DNA from 4 places in the Kitasatospora setae KM-6054 genome. Region 1 is predicted to be linked to each of the others. Evidence: riboswitches for the same ligand, from Rfam matches in the RefSeq annotation. Region 1 holds a riboswitch; each other region holds the start of a gene.
What was found. Region 1 has a riboswitch for cyclic di-AMP ahead of KSE_RS21135 (M23 family metallopeptidase). Riboswitches for the same ligand answer to the same signal wherever they lie in the genome.
Positions count from the first base shown of each region.

Region 2: another riboswitch for cyclic di-AMP. It lies ahead of KSE_RS45570 (LysM peptidoglycan-binding domain-containing protein); the one in region 1 lies ahead of KSE_RS21135 (M23 family metallopeptidase).
Region 3: another riboswitch for cyclic di-AMP. It lies ahead of KSE_RS10700 (C40 family peptidase); the one in region 1 lies ahead of KSE_RS21135 (M23 family metallopeptidase).
Region 4: another riboswitch for cyclic di-AMP. It lies ahead of KSE_RS45705 (transglycosylase family protein); the one in region 1 lies ahead of KSE_RS21135 (M23 family metallopeptidase).

Region 1 is NC_016109.1:4,748,331-4,752,241, forward strand. It holds gene KSE_RS40250 (hypothetical protein) at 157-348, opposite strand; gene KSE_RS21120 (TetR-like C-terminal domain-containing protein) at 410-994, opposite strand; gene KSE_RS21125 (alpha/beta fold hydrolase) at 994-1,848, opposite strand; gene KSE_RS21130 (YiaA/YiaB family inner membrane protein) at 1,986-2,276, opposite strand; cyclic di-AMP (ydaO/yuaA leader) riboswitch at 2,514-2,677, shown strand; gene KSE_RS21135 (M23 family metallopeptidase) at 2,688-3,473, shown strand; gene KSE_RS21140 (DUF3995 domain-containing protein) at 3,486-3,911, opposite strand, start outside.
Region 2 is NC_016109.1:462,224-466,134, forward strand. It holds gene KSE_RS01925 (MFS transporter) at 1-1,055, opposite strand, end outside; cyclic di-AMP (ydaO/yuaA leader) riboswitch at 1,554-1,721, shown strand; gene KSE_RS45570 (LysM peptidoglycan-binding domain-containing protein) at 1,725-2,942, shown strand; gene KSE_RS01935 (CapA family protein) at 2,965-3,911, opposite strand, start outside.
Region 3 is NC_016109.1:2,418,271-2,422,181, forward strand. It holds gene KSE_RS10695 (C40 family peptidase) at 1-95, opposite strand, end outside; gene KSE_RS10700 (C40 family peptidase) at 324-1,421, opposite strand; cyclic di-AMP (ydaO/yuaA leader) riboswitch at 1,432-1,588, opposite strand; gene KSE_RS10705 (C40 family peptidase) at 1,981-3,018, opposite strand; gene KSE_RS10710 (NYN domain-containing protein) at 3,204-3,911, opposite strand, start outside.
Region 4 is NC_016109.1:1,907,038-1,910,948, forward strand. It holds gene KSE_RS08410 (G8 domain-containing protein) at 1-1,140, opposite strand, end outside; gene KSE_RS08415 (hypothetical protein) at 1,344-2,120, shown strand; cyclic di-AMP (ydaO/yuaA leader) riboswitch at 2,517-2,686, shown strand; gene KSE_RS45705 (transglycosylase family protein) at 2,692-3,911, shown strand, end outside.

The DNA of each region.
Region 1 (3,911 bases):
GGGCTCCACGCGGTATGACTTCCCGACCGGAGGACAGTGTTACGCACCAGTGGTGTCGGAATGGTGGGGGAGAGGTTGCGAAACGGTGAGGTCCCGGAGCGCCCGGCGCACGGTCGGCGCGCGCCGCGCGCGGGTGCGCGCCTCCCCGGCGCCGGGTCAGATCCCCTGCTGCTCGGCGACCGTCCGTGCGTCGTCCTCGTCCACCGCCAGGTCCGGGGCGGAGACGGTGTCCTTGAGCGGGCCGAGACCGGTCCGGTGCTCCGCCGCGGCGTGCGCGCCGGGGGCGGTCAGGGAGGCGACCACGCCGACGGCGAGCGAGGCAAAGGCGAGCATGCTGCGCTTCTTCATACCGGGTAGAACGCGGCAGGCCCCCAGGAGGTCACGGGGGCCCGGCGCGCTGCCGGGGCGCTCACCCGCCTTCCGCGCCGGGCCAGTTGGCCAGCCCCTCGACCAGCACCCCGGTCAGCCGCTCCAGCGTGACGTCGGTGCCCTCGGCGAGCCGGAACGCCCCCGCCGTGGTCAACGAGGCGTAGCCGTGCGCCGCGGCCCGCAGCGTCCGCACCGCGTGCACCGCCTCCGAGCCCGCCAGGCCGTAGCCGCGCAGCACCGCGAACAGCACGCCCACCAGCCGCTCGGCGGCCGCCGCCAGCTCGGGCCCGGGCTCCGGGTCCGGCGCCTGCGGCAGCGCCGCGTACCGCAGCGGGTGGCGCAGCGCGTAGCCCGCGTAGGCGGCGAGCAGGGCCCGGACCGCCGCGTCCCGGGAGTGGCCCAGGACGGCCGCCGCCAGGTGGTCGGTCAGCTCCTCGGTGGTGCGGACGGCGACCAGCCGGCGCAGCTCGGGCAGGCCGCCGGCGACGTGCTTGTACAGCGAGGGGGTGGCGACCCCGGCCCGGGCGGCGACGGCGGCCAGGGTCAGCGCGTCGGCGCCGCGCTCGTCGATCAGGTCCAGGGCGTGGTCCACCACGGCGGCGGTGGAGAGTCCGGCGCGGGGCATCAGCGGGCGGCCTTGTCGTCGCCGTGGGCGCCGGCCCGCTCGGCCAGGAACGGCAGCAGGGCGTCGGCGACGGCCTGCGGGCGGCCGGCCATCGGGTAGTGGCCCGCCCCCCCGATCATCACCTTGCGGCCGCGCAGCGCGGCGGCCTGCCGGTCCGCGACCAGCTCCGGCGCGGGGAAGTCCGGGTCCTTCCCGCCCATCAGCACCAGCGCGGGCACGTCGACCGCCGCGCACCAGCCGACCGGCGCCGAGTCGCCCTTCAGGTAGCCGCGCAGCGCCGCCTTCCGGCCGGGCTCGCGGAGCATCGCGGACAGGCCGGCCCGGTAGGCGTCGAAGTCGGCGGGCCGGGCGCCGGCCGGGTAGTAGAACTTCTGCAGCGCGCCCCACAGCCCGGGGAAGGTGCTGACCAGCGGCGCGGCCAGGCCGAACAGCGCCTTCTGGAAGCCGTTCAGCGGCAGGTTCTCGACGAACGCGTCGATCAGCACCACCCCGCCGGTCCGCTCGGGGGCGAGCGCGGCGGCGCGGACCACGGTGGCGCCGGTGTACGAGCTGCCGACCAGGACGGCGCCGCGCAGGTCCAGGTGGGCCAGCAGGGCGGCCAGGTCCCCGGCGATCGCGGCCGGGGTGTGGTCGGTGAAGCCGGTCGAGGACTCGCCCATCCCGCGCAGGTCCATGGTGACCACCCGGTGCCCGGCGGCGGACAGCAGCGGGACGAGGTGCCGGTAGACGGCGCGCTGGTCGAGCATGCCGGGCAGCAGGACGACCGGGACGCCGGCGCCGGGGGCGTCGTCGTAGGCGATCCGGCCGCCGGTGACGTCGAGGTACCGGGTGGTGGTGCCGGTGGTGCTGGTCATCGCGGGCCTCCTGGGCGGGCGTGGTCCGGCGCACCGGGCGCTTCCGGCCCGGCTGCTGCCGATAGCCATAAAGCTAAGGCTAATAGCCTTAGCCGTCAACCCGGCGCGGTCGCCCGGCGCGGTCGCCCGGCGCGGCCTCAGATGCCCTCCACCCGGTACGGGTCGTGCTCGGAGATCAGCTTCTCCAGTCGGGCCTGGTCGACCCGGCTGGTCAGCGCCCCCTCCTCCTGGCGGTCCCGGACCACTTTGGCCAGCGTGAACGCGGAGGTGACGACGTAGAGCAGGCCGACCGCGAGGAAGGCCCGCATCCAGGCGCTGACCGGGAGGTAGGCGATCCCCAGGGCGAGGGCGACCAGGGCGAAGCCGAAGGACGCGACGGCCTGCAGGAAGTACGCGGAGGTGGTGCGCTGCGGCACGGGTGCGGTCATGGGCCCAGGGTCCCGCCGGGTCGGGCGCCGGTCGTGAGTACGGATACTCATCCGGCCCGTCACGATCCGTCACCCGGGCCGGGTGGCCGAAAACCCGGTGGTCGACAAACCGTCACAAACCGCCCGTAGGGCGTCAGGAAAGTTCCACCGCACCTCGGCAGGCGCTTGGAATCATGGGGTCCATAGGATTAACGTTTGATAACGCAGCGCGGTCGGCAACGCCGTAACCATGCGGCACCGTGCGCCACGCCTAATCCATCCGGGCCCGTCCTCGCGGACGGCCCAGGAGCCGGGGAACCACGTTCCACCGGGGTGAATCGGGACGGCCCTGGGCCCGACCGTAGGAGACCTTCCACCTCCGAACCCGTCAGCTAACCCGGTCGGCGGCAGGGAAGGAAGGAGCGCGCCCCCGTGGCGTCGACCTACACCGAGAGCACCGGCACCCAGCTGCTCGACCACCCGGCCGAGACCGAGGCCGCCCGGCACCGGCTGCCCCGCCAGCCCCGCACCGGCGCCCCGCTGCTGGGCGTCACCGCGATGACCGCCGCGCTCAGCGCCACCGGCCTCGCCGCCGCCCCCGCCGTCCAGGCCGCGACCGCGCCCGCTCCGGTCAGCGCCGCCGACCAGGCCGCCGACGGCCCGCTCGCCGCCGACCCCGGCCTCGCCCTCGCCGCCCGCATCCTGCAGCAGGCCGACGGCCAGCGCACCGCCGCCGACGAGACCGCCCGGGTCGCCGCCGCCGAGGAGGCCGAGGCCAAGCGCGCCGAACGCGAGGCCGAGGCGGAGGCCGCCACCGGACGGCCCGAGGCCGCGCTGCCGGTCGCCGGCTACCGGCTCACCGCCGAGTTCGCCCAGGCCGGCGCCCACTGGGCCCACCTGCACACCGGCCTGGACTTCGCCGCCCGCACCGGCACCCCCGTCACCGCCGTCGCCGCCGGCACCGTCACCGCGGCCGGCTGGTCCGGCGCGTACGGCTACCGGGTCATCCAGACCCTCCCCGACGGCACCGAGCTCTGGTACTGCCACCTCTCCCGGATCAGCACCCCGGCCGGTCCGGTCACCACCGACACCGTCCTCGGCACCGTCGGCGCCACCGGCAACGTCACCGGCCCGCACCTCCACCTGGAGGTCCGCCCGGCCGGCGGCGCCCCCGTCGACCCGCTGCCCTGGCTCCGGCAGCTCGGCCTCCAGCCGTAGCGCCCCGCCGCCTCACGCCCCGCGCGGGCCGCGCGGGAACGCCGCCAGGGCGAAGAGCAGGCCGCCGGCCAGGAAGAACGGCTCGTAGAGGAAGGTCGCGAAGCGGGCCATCGCGTCCAGGCCGGCGGGCGAGCTCCGGCCCAGGGCCAGGGCGATCCAGTCCGGGACGGACGGGACGGCGTGCGCCACCAGCAGCAGCGCGGTGCCCCGGGCGGCCACCCGCAGCGGCCGGGCCGGCAGCCGGGCGCCCCAGGGGCGGACCAGGGCCAGGGCCAGCCCGGCGGCCGCCGCGCAGAGCGGGACCGCCACGACGTCGATCACCAGCAGCGGGGTGCTGTCCCGCACCGACAGCCCGTCGGGCAGGCCGAGCCGGCCGCCCAGCAGCCAGTACAGGTGCACCAGCGCGAACAGGGCGGACCAGGCGGCGGCGGCGTACGC
Region 2 (3,911 bases), 4.3 Mb from region 1:
TGCACCTGGAGCGAGGTCTCCCAGAGCACGAAGAACAGGGACACGCCCACGCCGGTGACCCCCTCCAGCAGCGCGATCACCCAGACCGGCGCGCCGGAGCCGATGACCACCGCCTGGCAGGAGGCGACCGCCATCGCCACCGCCGCGACGGCCATCGGGCGGGCGGGCTTCAGGCGGTAGGCGCACACGTCACCCACGATCGCGCCGACGCCGAAGGCGACGACCACCACGGCCCACGCACTCGCGCCGCCCCACTCGCGCTTCGCCAACAGCGGCCCGATGACGAACACCGAGGGCAGCACCACCACGTGGTAGACCGCTATCGCCAGCATCCCCGACCACACCCACGTCCGACCGCGCACGTGCTGCCAGCCGACCCGCAGCTCGGCCAGGAACCCCTGCCGCCCGCCCGCCGCCGCCCCGGCGACACCGCCGACCGCACCGCCGACGCCCCCTCCTCCCGCGCCCACTGCACCGACCGCGCCCAGGCGGGCCAGTACGGCGGCGCTGGCCGCGAAGCTCACCGCGTCGAGCGCCAGCGCGCCGCCCGGGCCGGCCAGTGCGATCAGTACGCTGGCCAGCGCCGGACCGACCACCAGGCTCGCCGACTGCACGAAGCCGCGCAGGGCGTTCGCCTCGCGCAGTCGGTCGGCGGGGACGAGCAGGAGCAGCAGGCCGGTGGAGGCCGGCAGGAAGAACGCGTCCGCGACACCGAACACCGCCGCCAGCAGAGCGAGCAGCCCGACCCGGGCGGTGCCGGTGAGCAGCAGCACCGCGATGGCCGCCTGGACAGCGCACCGCACCAGGTCGGAGGCCAGCATGATCCGCTGCCTGGGCAGGCGGTCCGCCCAGACGCCGCCGACGAGTGTGAACACCAGCAGCGGGAGCAGGCCCGCCGTCGCGACCAGCCCGACGTCGGCGGCCGAGTCGCTGATCGACAGCACCGCGAAGGGCAGCGCCACGAACGACACCCGGTCGCCCAGGACCGACAACGACTGGCCGACGAACAGCCTGGCGAACCGGCGCTCGGTGCGGAGCACTTCGGGAACCAGCACGCGCACGGGACCTCCTCCACTGACTCGGTGACACGCCCGCGGGAACAGCGAGCAGGGCGATCGTAGGAAGTCCGTCGACACCCTGTCGCGCCATTTATCCGCAACACGGAGATTGCCCGTATTGGCCCCAACTTGCCTCCCCTACAGGCGACTTGCCTCTCCCGAGCCATCCGCCGCCCCACGCCGGGGCCCCTCTCTCCCCCGCAGGCGACCGTTCCAATCCCACCGATCGGCCACACTTCTCCAGCCGATCGACCGACCAACCGACCGGACGACCGGACGACCGGACGGCTCGACCGACGGCGCCGCCCGGCGACTCGGTCAACCACCCGAGACATCGTCAACAGGTCGCCCACACACCAGGCGGCAACCAGCGTGACGAAGGCGTGATCCGGGCGCGACGAGCTTGTGATTGCCACGTTCGAGTGAATAGGCTCCTCCCTGCCCGCACCGCCGGGCCCCGCAGCGCGACAACGCCGAGCCCTGTCCACCGCGTCGCCGGGTCGACCACCACAACCCTTGGGCAGGGGCGGGGGAACCACGTTTGTTGCCGTCCCCCACGGCTAGGGGTGAAGCCGTCAGCGCCGGGCGACCGGAGTGCGGCGGCCGGGCCTCCCTCCCGGTCCGAACCCGACAGCTCACCTCGCAGGCGTGCGGAGAGGATCTCGCATGCTCTTCACGGGTTCGGGACGTCATCGCCGGCAGAGCCAGGCGGAGAAGACCGCCGAGCGCGCGATCGCGGCGGCCGGTGTGGCCGGCCTCGGCATCGCCCTGCCGCTGCTCACCGTGAGCGGCGCGCACGCCGCGCCCAGCGCGGTCTGGGACCGGGTCGCCGAGTGCGAAAGCGGAGGGAACTGGGGCTCCAACGCGGGCAACGGCCTCTACGGCGGCCTGCAGATCAACGCCCAGCGCTGGACCGACTACGGCGGCACCCAGTACGCCCCGCTGCCGGACGGCGCCACCCGCAGCCAGCAGATCGCCGTCGCCGAGCGCATCCTGGCCACCGAGGGCCCGTCGCCCTGGTCCGCCTGCGCGGACGGCGCCGGCCTGAACACCGCCAGCGCGCCGGGCGTCGTCGACGACAACGACTCGGCGAGCGAGACCGGTTCGCTGCGCGGCGCCCGCGGCATCGCGGCGGTCAACGCGGCCCCGGACGGCAGCACCGCACCGGCGGACGGCAGCACCGCACCGGTGTTCTCCGGGCTGCCCGGCTACGACCCGGTCGCGCACGTGTACTGGTACGAGAAGAACGGCGCCTGGTTCTGGACCAGCCACCAGAGCCTGTACGAGCGCTACCTGCAGTTGACGCACCCGCAGCCGCAGCCGAGCACGCCCACCCCGCCCGCCCCGACCGACTCGGCGACCCCCGCTCCCGGCACCCCGACCACGCCCGCCCCGGACGCCTCGGCCACGCCGACCGTCCCGCCGGCCTCCCCCGGCACCCCGCTGGTGCCCACCGGCCCGACCACCACGCCCACCCCGGGCGCCCCCGCCGAGGGCAACAACGGAAACGGCAACAACGGGAACGGCGGAAACGGCAGCGGCCTGTTCCCCACCGCCCCGGTGAGCCCGACCCCGGACGCCCCGACCTCGCCCACCCCGTCCACCCCGTCCGCCTCGTCCGCAACGACGGCCACGCCGAGCGCCCCCGCAACCCCGGCCCCCTCCACCGCCGCACCCACGGACGCGGCTGCGGCCGCCACCCCGGCAGGCCCGGCCGCCGGGTCCGCGCAGCCGTACACCGTCGGCCCGGGCGACACCCTGGCCTCGATCGCCCGCACCCACGCGGTGGACGGCGGCTGGTCCGAGCTCTACGCGTCGAACCAGCAGGTGGTCGGCGGGAACCCGGACCTGATCCACCCGGGCCAGGTGCTGGACCTGAAGTGACACCGGCCCGGGCCGGCCGCCGTCACTTCGGGGCGGCGGCCAGCCCGGTGCAGCCGCGCAGGCCGTCGCGGCGCTGCTGGGCGGTCCGCGCGGCGTTCCCGTTCTGCGGGACGGGCACGCCGCGGCCGTCGATGTGGGCGGGGGTGAAGACCTCGCCGGTGACCCGGCCGTCGGCGGTGACGGTGAGCGTGGTGACGCCGGTCTCGTCGGAGGCGGCGTAGTTCGAGGTGCCGTACCAGAGGAAGTTGCCGAAGCCGTACGCGACGTAGGTCTTCCCGAGCATGCCCGAGCCGAGCATGGTGTGGGCGTGGGTGCCGACCACGGCGGTCGCTCCGGCGTCGGCGAGCTTCTTGGCGAGCGAGGTCTGCGCCCGGGTCGGGCAGGCCACCCCCTCGTCGCCCCAGTGCAGGTAGACCAGGACCACGGGCGCCTGGGCCTTCGCCGCGGTGACGGCGCGCAGCAGCGCGGGCTCGTCGAGGGCGGAGGCGATGCCGGGCTTGTGCGCGCCGGCCCGCCACTTCTGGTTGGTGATCTCGTTGACCTGGCTGGCTCCCAGCACGGCGACCTTCACGCCGCGCACCGTGGTGACGTACGGGGCGTACGCCTCGGCGGCGTCCTTGCCGATGCCGACCACGGGTATCGGGGAGGCGGCCTTCGCGGCGAGGGTGTCGGCGAGGCCGTCGGGGCCGAAGTCGACGGCGTGGTTGTTGGCCTGGGAGACCACGTCGACGCCGGCGTCCTTGAGCGCGTCGAGCGCCTTGGGGGTGGTGCGGAAGGTGTAGGTCTTGGCCTCGGCCTTGCCGCGGCTGGTGATCGCGGTCTCCAGGTTGAGCACCGAGAGGTCGGCGGCGGACAGCGTCGCGGCGATCGGGCCGAGCGCGGTTTCGGTCTTGGACGCGCCGAGCCGGGAGGCGGTGCGTCCCTCGAAGTGGACGTCCCCGGCGAAGGCCACCGTGATGCTGCCGTCCG
Region 3 (3,911 bases), 2.3 Mb from region 1:
GTCAGTCCGAGCGCGCTGGTCGCGGCGGCGGTGAGCGCCAGGGCCCGGGCGATGCGCTGGACACCGGGCAGTGGGGTGCGGCGGGGCACGGACACGCGCGACGGCTCCGTTCTGCGGCCGGCCTCCGCCGCCGTCCGCGGTCGGACGGCCGTCCTCGCGGGGGCCCGGGGGCAGAGGTTAGCGAGTCGGATCGATCCAGTCCAAACCCCGACAGCCCCGAATATTTGACCCCCAATCGGACATCCGCACGGGAACGGCCCGGCACCCCTTGGGGGCACCGGGCCGCACGTCCCGCCGGGGCCCCGAACGGGCCCCGGGCCGGGTCAGATCCGGACGATCCGGTTGATCGGCATCGCGGTCGCCGACTCGTAGCGGACCTGCGCGCCGGTGTGCGGGGCGTGGATCATCTGCCCGTTGCCGACGTACATCCCGACGTGGTGCTGGTCGCCGTAGTAGATGATCAGGTCGCCCGGGCGGGCGTTGGCGATGTCGGTGCCCAGGCTGGTGCCGGCCCCCGCCTGCGCCTGGGAGGTGCGCGGGATCGACACGCCGGCCTGCTTGTAGGCCCACTGCATCAGGCCGGAGCAGTCGAAGCTGCTCGGCCCGGCGGCGCCGTACGCGTACCAGCTGCCCAGCTTGGAGACGGCCGCGCCGACCGCGTTGCCGGAGAAGTTCGAGGGCGCGGGCGCGTCCAGCGCGGGCCGGTCGGTGCTCCGCGAGGCGCGGTCCTGCGAGGCGGCGGAGGCCGCGGAGGCCGCGGCGTCGGCCTTCGCCTTGGCGTCCGCGGCGGCCTTGGCCTCGGCGGCGGCGATCTGCTCGCGCTCCTGCTGGGTCAGCGTGTTGAGCAGCTCCTGGGCCTTGGCGAGCTTCGCCTGGACGTCCGCCTTGTCGGCCTGCAGGGCCTTGGTGGTGGTGTCCAGCTCGGCGAGCTTGCTCTCGGCCTCCTTGCGCTGCGCGTCGAGCTTGGACTGCTCGTCCTTGAAGCTCTTGAGCAGGTCGGCCTGGGTGGAGCCGACCACGTTCAGCGCGCCGGCCTGGCCGAGGAAGGCGTCCGGGGTGCTGGAGAGCATCAGCTGCATGGTCTGCGGCATGCTGCCGGTCCGGTACTGCTCGGCGGCGATCCCGGCCAGGCTCTCCTGGACGGTGGTCACCTGCCCCTGCTGCCGGGCGAGCTGGTCCTGCAGCTGGCCGACCTGCTTCTGCAGGTCCTGCTGCTTCTCGACCGAGGCGTTCAGCGCCTCGGTCTTGATCTCGGCCTCTTCGTTGAGCTGGTCGACCTGCTGCTTGACCTGGTCCTTGGTCGGCGCGGGATCGGCGTGCGCCCCGCCCTGGGCGGAGAGCGCCACGGCGGCGGCGGCGGTCGCAGTGAGAATCGAGACCCGGGCACGGCTCGCGGGCTTGGGACGACGATGGGACGCCACGAAGGCGGACTCCTTCTTCCTCGACCGCCTACCGGGTGAGCTGACGGGTTCGGGCTGGAAGAGATTGCCCTACGACGCCTCACCGGCCGCGCGCGGCGGCCGACCTGGCGCCGATTCACCCCGGGGGAACGTGGTTCCCCGGCTCCGTTCGACAGCACCCCCGCAGGGGTATCCCCGTCAGCAGACCCGGTGTTGACGGTCTGCCCGCTGCGTCACGGACTCGGCGGCGACCCCCGCCGCCGCCCCCCTTGGGCGATCGACTCTGCGGTGGTCGAGACATGACCCTAGTAACCGATCCGTGATCCGCTCAAATCTTTGTCGGAAAAAAATCTGATTCTGAATCAAACACCCGGCAAAATGTGACCGATAGTGAGCACTTCATGACGCAGGGCGTAGCAATTCTCATGATGTGGTCCAGAAGCGACAGACCCGGACGTGTCGCAGATCACAAGGGGATCTCGGCCCGCCCGGGCGTGTCACTATGCGTCAGTTGTCGCCCGGTGGGGCGTTTGTCCGATTCGTCGGCCCGTCAGACCGGAAGCCGTCGGACCGGCGCGGGTCAGACCCGGCGGATGGTCGAGATCGGCAGGGTGTCGACCTTCATCACCTTCACCACGTCGCCGGTGCGCGGCGCGTGGACCACCATGCCGTCGCCGATGTACATGCCGACGTGGTGCCGGTCGCCGTAGTAGACGACCAGGTCGCCCGGCTGCGCGTTGTGCCAGTCGGTGCCGACGTTCACGCCGTAGCTGCCCTGCGACTGCGAGGTGCGCGGCAGCGAGACGCCGGCCTTCGCGTACGCCCACACCATCAGGCCGGAGCAGTCGAAGGTGTTCGGGCCGGTGGCGCCCCACACGTACGCGGAGCCCTGCTTGCCGAGCGCCGCCGCCACCGCGGTCGCGGCGTAGCCGCTGGCCTGCGGCAGGGAGGCCGGGTCGACCCGGTTGGAGCTGCGCGAGGCGGTGCCGCCGGTGTCCCGCAGGATCGCGGCGCGGTCCGCGGCGCTCAGCTTGGCGAGCAGCTTCTGCGCCTCGGCGAGCTTGCCGTTGACCTCGCTCTTGGCGTCGTTGAGCGCCTGGGTCTGGGTGTCCAGCTCGTGCAGGACCTGGGCGGCCTCCTGCTTCTGCTGGTCCAGGCGGCGCTGCTGCTCCTTGAGCGACTTCAGCGTCTCGGCCTGGGTGCTGGCGGCCTGGTCGAACGAGGCCGCCTGGGCGAGGTACTTGTCCGGGTTGGACGAGAGCATCAGCTGCATCGACGGGTCGACGCCGCCCTGCCGGTACTGGTCCCCGGCGACCGCCGCGAGGCCGGAGGAGAGCTCGGTCAGCTGCTCCTGGCCGCGGGCCACCTGGTCCTGGAGGTCGTCGGCCTGCTTGCGCAGCTGGTCGGACCGCTCCTTGGCGCCGTTGAACTTCTCGGCGGCCTGCTCCTGCTCCTCCAGCAGCTTGTCGACCTGCGCCTTGACCTCGTCCTTGTTCGGCTGGGCCGGGGCGGCGTGCGCGCCGGCCTGGGCCGTCAGGGCGACCGCGGTCGCGGCGGCGGCGGTGAACACGGAGATCCGCGCACGGCTCGGCTGCTTGGGACGCCGGTGGGAGGCCAAGGGGGAGCTCCTTCTTCCTGCTGGACTCACCCCAACGAGTGATGGTCCGGAATATAGGTTTGACGCCAGACCCTAGTGAAGTCCCTGCCTCCGCGTCCACTCCCGGGGGGCTTCCGGTCCCACCGCCCCGCCCCCTTTCACAAGGCCGTCACACTCCGGCCGCCTCCGGGCCCCCTGACCGCCCCTCAGCTGCGGGAGAGCCGGTTCAGCAGCAGCACCGAGGCCACCGGCCGCGCCCCGGCCTTGCGCACCCCGTCCGCGACCTCCTTGTCCGCGGAGACCACCACCACCGGACGGCCCTGCGGCTCGGCCCGCACCAGTCGGCGGATCAGCTCGTCCGCGGTCTCCCCGGTGCGGCTGAACCGCACCCGGACCCCGCGCGGCGGCGCCATGATCACCGGCACGTCCAGGTCCTGGCCGTCGAAGACGCAGGTCACCTCGGCCTGGGTGCGCTGGGCCAGCATCGCCAGGCCGCCCAGCAGCCGCATCCGCTGCTGCTCCAGCGGCAGTTGGGGATAGCCGGTCTTGGTCACGTTGTAGCCGTCCACCACCAGGTGGACCTGCGGGATCGCCAGCAGCTGGTCCAGCAGCGCCGGGTCGTCCTCGGCCAGACCGCGCCGGGCCACGTCGTGCGGCGAGGCCGAGCCGGGCTCGACCGCCTCCACCAGGTCGGCCGGGCGCAGCGCGGTGACCGGCAGCGCCAGCTCGCGCTGCAGGCCCTGGGCGGACTGCAGCACGGTGTCCAGCAGCAGGCGCAGCCGCATGTCCTCGACGCTGCGGCCCTCCCGGACGGTGCGCCGCCCGCTCTCCACCGCGGCCTCCAGCTCGGCGACCCGGTGCCGCAGCCGCCGGGCCTCGCCCTCGGCGGCGCTGCGCTCGGCCCCGGCCGCGGC
Region 4 (3,911 bases), 2.8 Mb from region 1:
GACGACGGTGCCGCGCGAGGTGTCCAGCAGCATGTGGAAGTGCAGCCCGTACCGGCCGAGCACCGGCTCGGTGACCGGTTTGCCGTTCCAGCTGTCCTTCCCGTCGGTGCGCGGCCCGAGCCAGCGCAGCGCGGCGTGCCGGACGTCGGCGGGCCGGCTGGAGGTGAGGTGGACGTGCGCCCGGCCCTGCTCGGTGCCCTCGATCCGGACGTTGCGGCTGAGGTTGAGCACCTCCGCGCCGAAGGTCGCCCCGCCGCCGGTCGCCACCCTCGGGTGGGCGTTCTTCAGCGGGCCGGTGAGCGTGACGGTGGCGCCGTCCACCTGCTTGACGGTGACCAGGTCGTACGAGGTCGAGAAGTCGTCCCGGTCGGGCGGCGCGGTGGGGGTGACGGCCAGCTCGTCGCCGGGCTGCCAGCCGGTGGGGGCGGTGGCCAGCCTGATCGTGCTGTCGCCGGGCTTCAGCGCGTCGGCGGCGCGGGTCCAGGCGGTGCGGGGGGCGCCGTCCAGCCGCAGGTAGCCCTGGCCGGTGACCCACAGGCCGGTGTCGGTGTCGACCAGGCCCATCCCGCCGCCCGCGTAGCGCCGCTCGTCGACGTTCGGGAAGCGCAGCGTGTGGGTGTGCGCGCCGTCGGGGGCGAGCGCCAGCGTGCCGCGCACCTCGACGTTGCCGGCGCTGGCCAGGGTCAGCGACCGGTCGGCGGCGAACACCAGCGAGCCGGTCTTCTCCACCAGCAGCGAGCCGACCTGCGCGTCGGCGTCCAGCACCACCTTGTCGGCGATCCGCACCGCGCTGCCGGGCCCGGGCACCTTGCCGCCCCAGCCCTTGGCGTCCGACCAGTTCCGGCCGCTCCGGTCGACCGGCGGCGGCTGCGGCGCGGACGGGTCGGGGCTCGCCGAGGCGGGCGGCGGGCCGCCGGTGCCGTGCTGGTGCCCGCCCGCGGGCGTGCTGCCGCCGGGCGGGGCCGGCCGGGCCGAGGTCTCGTCCGCGCCCGCCAGCGACTGCCGCAGCACCACTCCCCCGCCGAGCGCCGCCACCGTCCCGACCGCCAGCCAGGTCAGCATCCTGCGCCGCCCCACCAGCGGCCGCCGGTGCCGGTGCCGGACGGCCGGGGTCTGCTCGCTGTTCCGCTGCTCTTCCACCTCGGCCGCCCTCCCGGGGCCCGCAACCCTGAGTCGTCGGGGGCAGCTTAGGCACGGCCGCCACCCGGACACGTCATGTTCCGGACGGGGTAAGCATCCTGGCGTAGCACCTCCGGACGCCCGTTCGGGAACGTTCGATTCCGCCCGGGCGTATCACCTGATTGACCGTCAACTCACCTTCCCCGCAGAGGAACGGACCGGCCATGGCGAAGACGCCCACCCCCGAGGAGCGCCACCGGTTCGCCTCGACGCGTGCGCAGCAGGGCGGCTTCACCGCGATCCGCTCGCTGGCCCGGTTCGGCGTGGACCCGGTCCTGGCCGCCGACTACGGCCGCCCGCCCGGCTTCGGCACGGCGGTGGAGGCGATCGCCGAGATCGCCGAGACGCACCACCTGCTCACCCTCGCCTCGGCGCACCGGCGCGACTGGCCGCCCACCCTGCCGGAGCGCTTCGCCTGGCGGCACGCGGGCCCGCTGGGCCGGTGCTGGCTCTCCTCCTGCGCCACCGACTACGGCTGGCCGCCCACCGCGGAGCTCCCGCCGCCCGGGCGGGGCGGGGCGGCCGAGTCGGCGGCCGTGCGGGAGCTGGAGGTGCTCCGGCGGGCGGGCGCCGCCGCGCTCGACTCCGGTCGGCGCGCCCTGTTCCCCGTCCCGCTCCGGCCGCTGCGCACCCTGCACGCCGTCGCCGCGGCCGGCATGGCGGAGGTGTACCGGCTGGCCCGCCGGGGCCTGCCGCTGCCCGCCGAGGGGAGCGGCTTCGCCCACCTGGACGCGGAGCCGCCGGGCCCGTGGGCGCGGATCGAGGCCATCACGGACACCTGCCACCGGCTGCACGCGCCCGCCGACCTCCCGCCCGGCCTGCGCGGGCCGCTGGCGGCGCTCAGCCTGCGGTACGCCGCCCGGGAGGCCCGGTCCGCGGCCGGGGGCGAGTGGCTGAGCGCGGCGCGGTCGCGGAAGGACGCTTCCCGACCGGAATTCTGACGGCCCGTCCGGAAAAAGGAATTCGGCCGGACCGCGAGAACCCGCCGCCCCGCCCCGGGGTCGACTCCGCTCCGGCCCCCCTGGAAATAACGCCATCAAATGGACAATTCACCGGCGTGCCGTCCGACCAGAGGGGCATCAACGACTCATATGGCAACCAAAGCCCTTTAACACCCAAAACGGTCACAAGATCCACCTTTTCCTGACGCTCCCGCAGCCCCCGCCAGCGGCAACGGAGTTCCGCCCGGAATTCTTGATCACCTTTTCCGGGGCCCGGAAAACCTTTCCCGGATATTTGCCATTCGCCCTTGAGTCCGCTTAATCTCCTGCCCACGTTCGTGGACACACGGACCCAGCCCACCCGGAACGCCGAGTCCTGCCGCCGGGTGGGTCGGCTCATGCACAACGCACCACGGCAGGGGCGGGGGAACCAGGTAAGTCGCCCCGGGCGGTCGCAGGACCGCACGGGGCTTGGGGTGAAGCCGGGCGCACCGCGAGGTGTGCTCGGCCGGGCGACTCCGGCCCGAATCCGACAGCTCACCTCGCAGGCGTGGGAGAGGAACGCTCCTTCATGCTGCCCATCAGCTCCAAGAACGCCCGCCGCCTGATCGCCACCACCGGCGTCGTCGGCATCGGCCTCACGATTCCCTGCCTGACCGCCGGTTCCGCCTCCGCGGCCACCGTCGCCACCTGGGACAAGGTCGCCCAGTGCGAGTCCAGCGGCAACTGGTCGATCAACACCGGCAACGGCTTCTACGGCGGCCTGCAGTTCACCGCCTCCACCTGGGCCGAGTTCGGCGGCACCGCGTACGCCTCGCGCGCCGACCTCGCCACCAAGGAGCAGCAGATCGCCACCGCCGAGAAGGTGCTGGCCGTCCAGGGCCCCGGCGCCTGGCCCGTCTGCTCCGTCCAGGCCGGCCTGACCAAGGGCGGCGCGGCCCCCCAGGTCGACACCTCCGGCTCGTCCGGCAACTCGTCGTCCTCGTCCTCGTCGTCGTCCTCGAACTCGACCGGCTCCACCCAGTCGCCGTCGCCGTCGCAGTCGCAGTCCGGCGGCACGGACAAGTCCCAGCACTCCTGGTCGCAGTCCCGCCACCAGAACCAGTCCCAGCCCCAGGCCCAGGCGCAGCCCCAGGCCGAGCAGAGCACCCCGGCCGCGACCGACCAGTCGGCCGGCACCTACACCGTGGTGGCGGGCGACTGGCTGTCCGCGATCGCGCAGAGCCAGCACGTGGACGGCGGCTGGCAGAAGCTGTACGACCTGAACCGCTCGGTCCTCACCGAGGGCCCGGACATGATCTACCCGGGTCAGCAGCTCGCCCTGGGCGGCACCGCGACCGCGACCGCGCAGCCGCAGCAGTCCGCCCCGGCCACCAAGTCGTCGAACGGCTCCTCCTACCAGGGCTCGTCCTGGAAGAGCGGCCGCACCGGCGGCAAGGCCGGCGCCTCCACGGCGACCACCGCGGCCAAGAGCGCCACCGGCACCGCCACCACCGCCACCACCGAGGCCAAGACCGCCACCGCCACCACCGCCGTCAAGGCGACCGGTTCCAAGGCCGCGGCGATCGACTTCGCGCTGTCCAAGCTCGGCCAGGCGTACGTCTACGGCGGCACCGGCAACGGCGGCTGGGACTGCTCGGGCCTGACCCAGGCCGCGTTCCGCCAGGCGGGCATCAGCCTGCCGCGGGTCGCCGCCGACCAGGCCGACTACGCGACCCGGGTGTCGCTGGACAGCCTGCAGCCGGGCGACCTGCTGTTCTGGTCGAGCAACGGCGCCAACTCGGGCGTCTA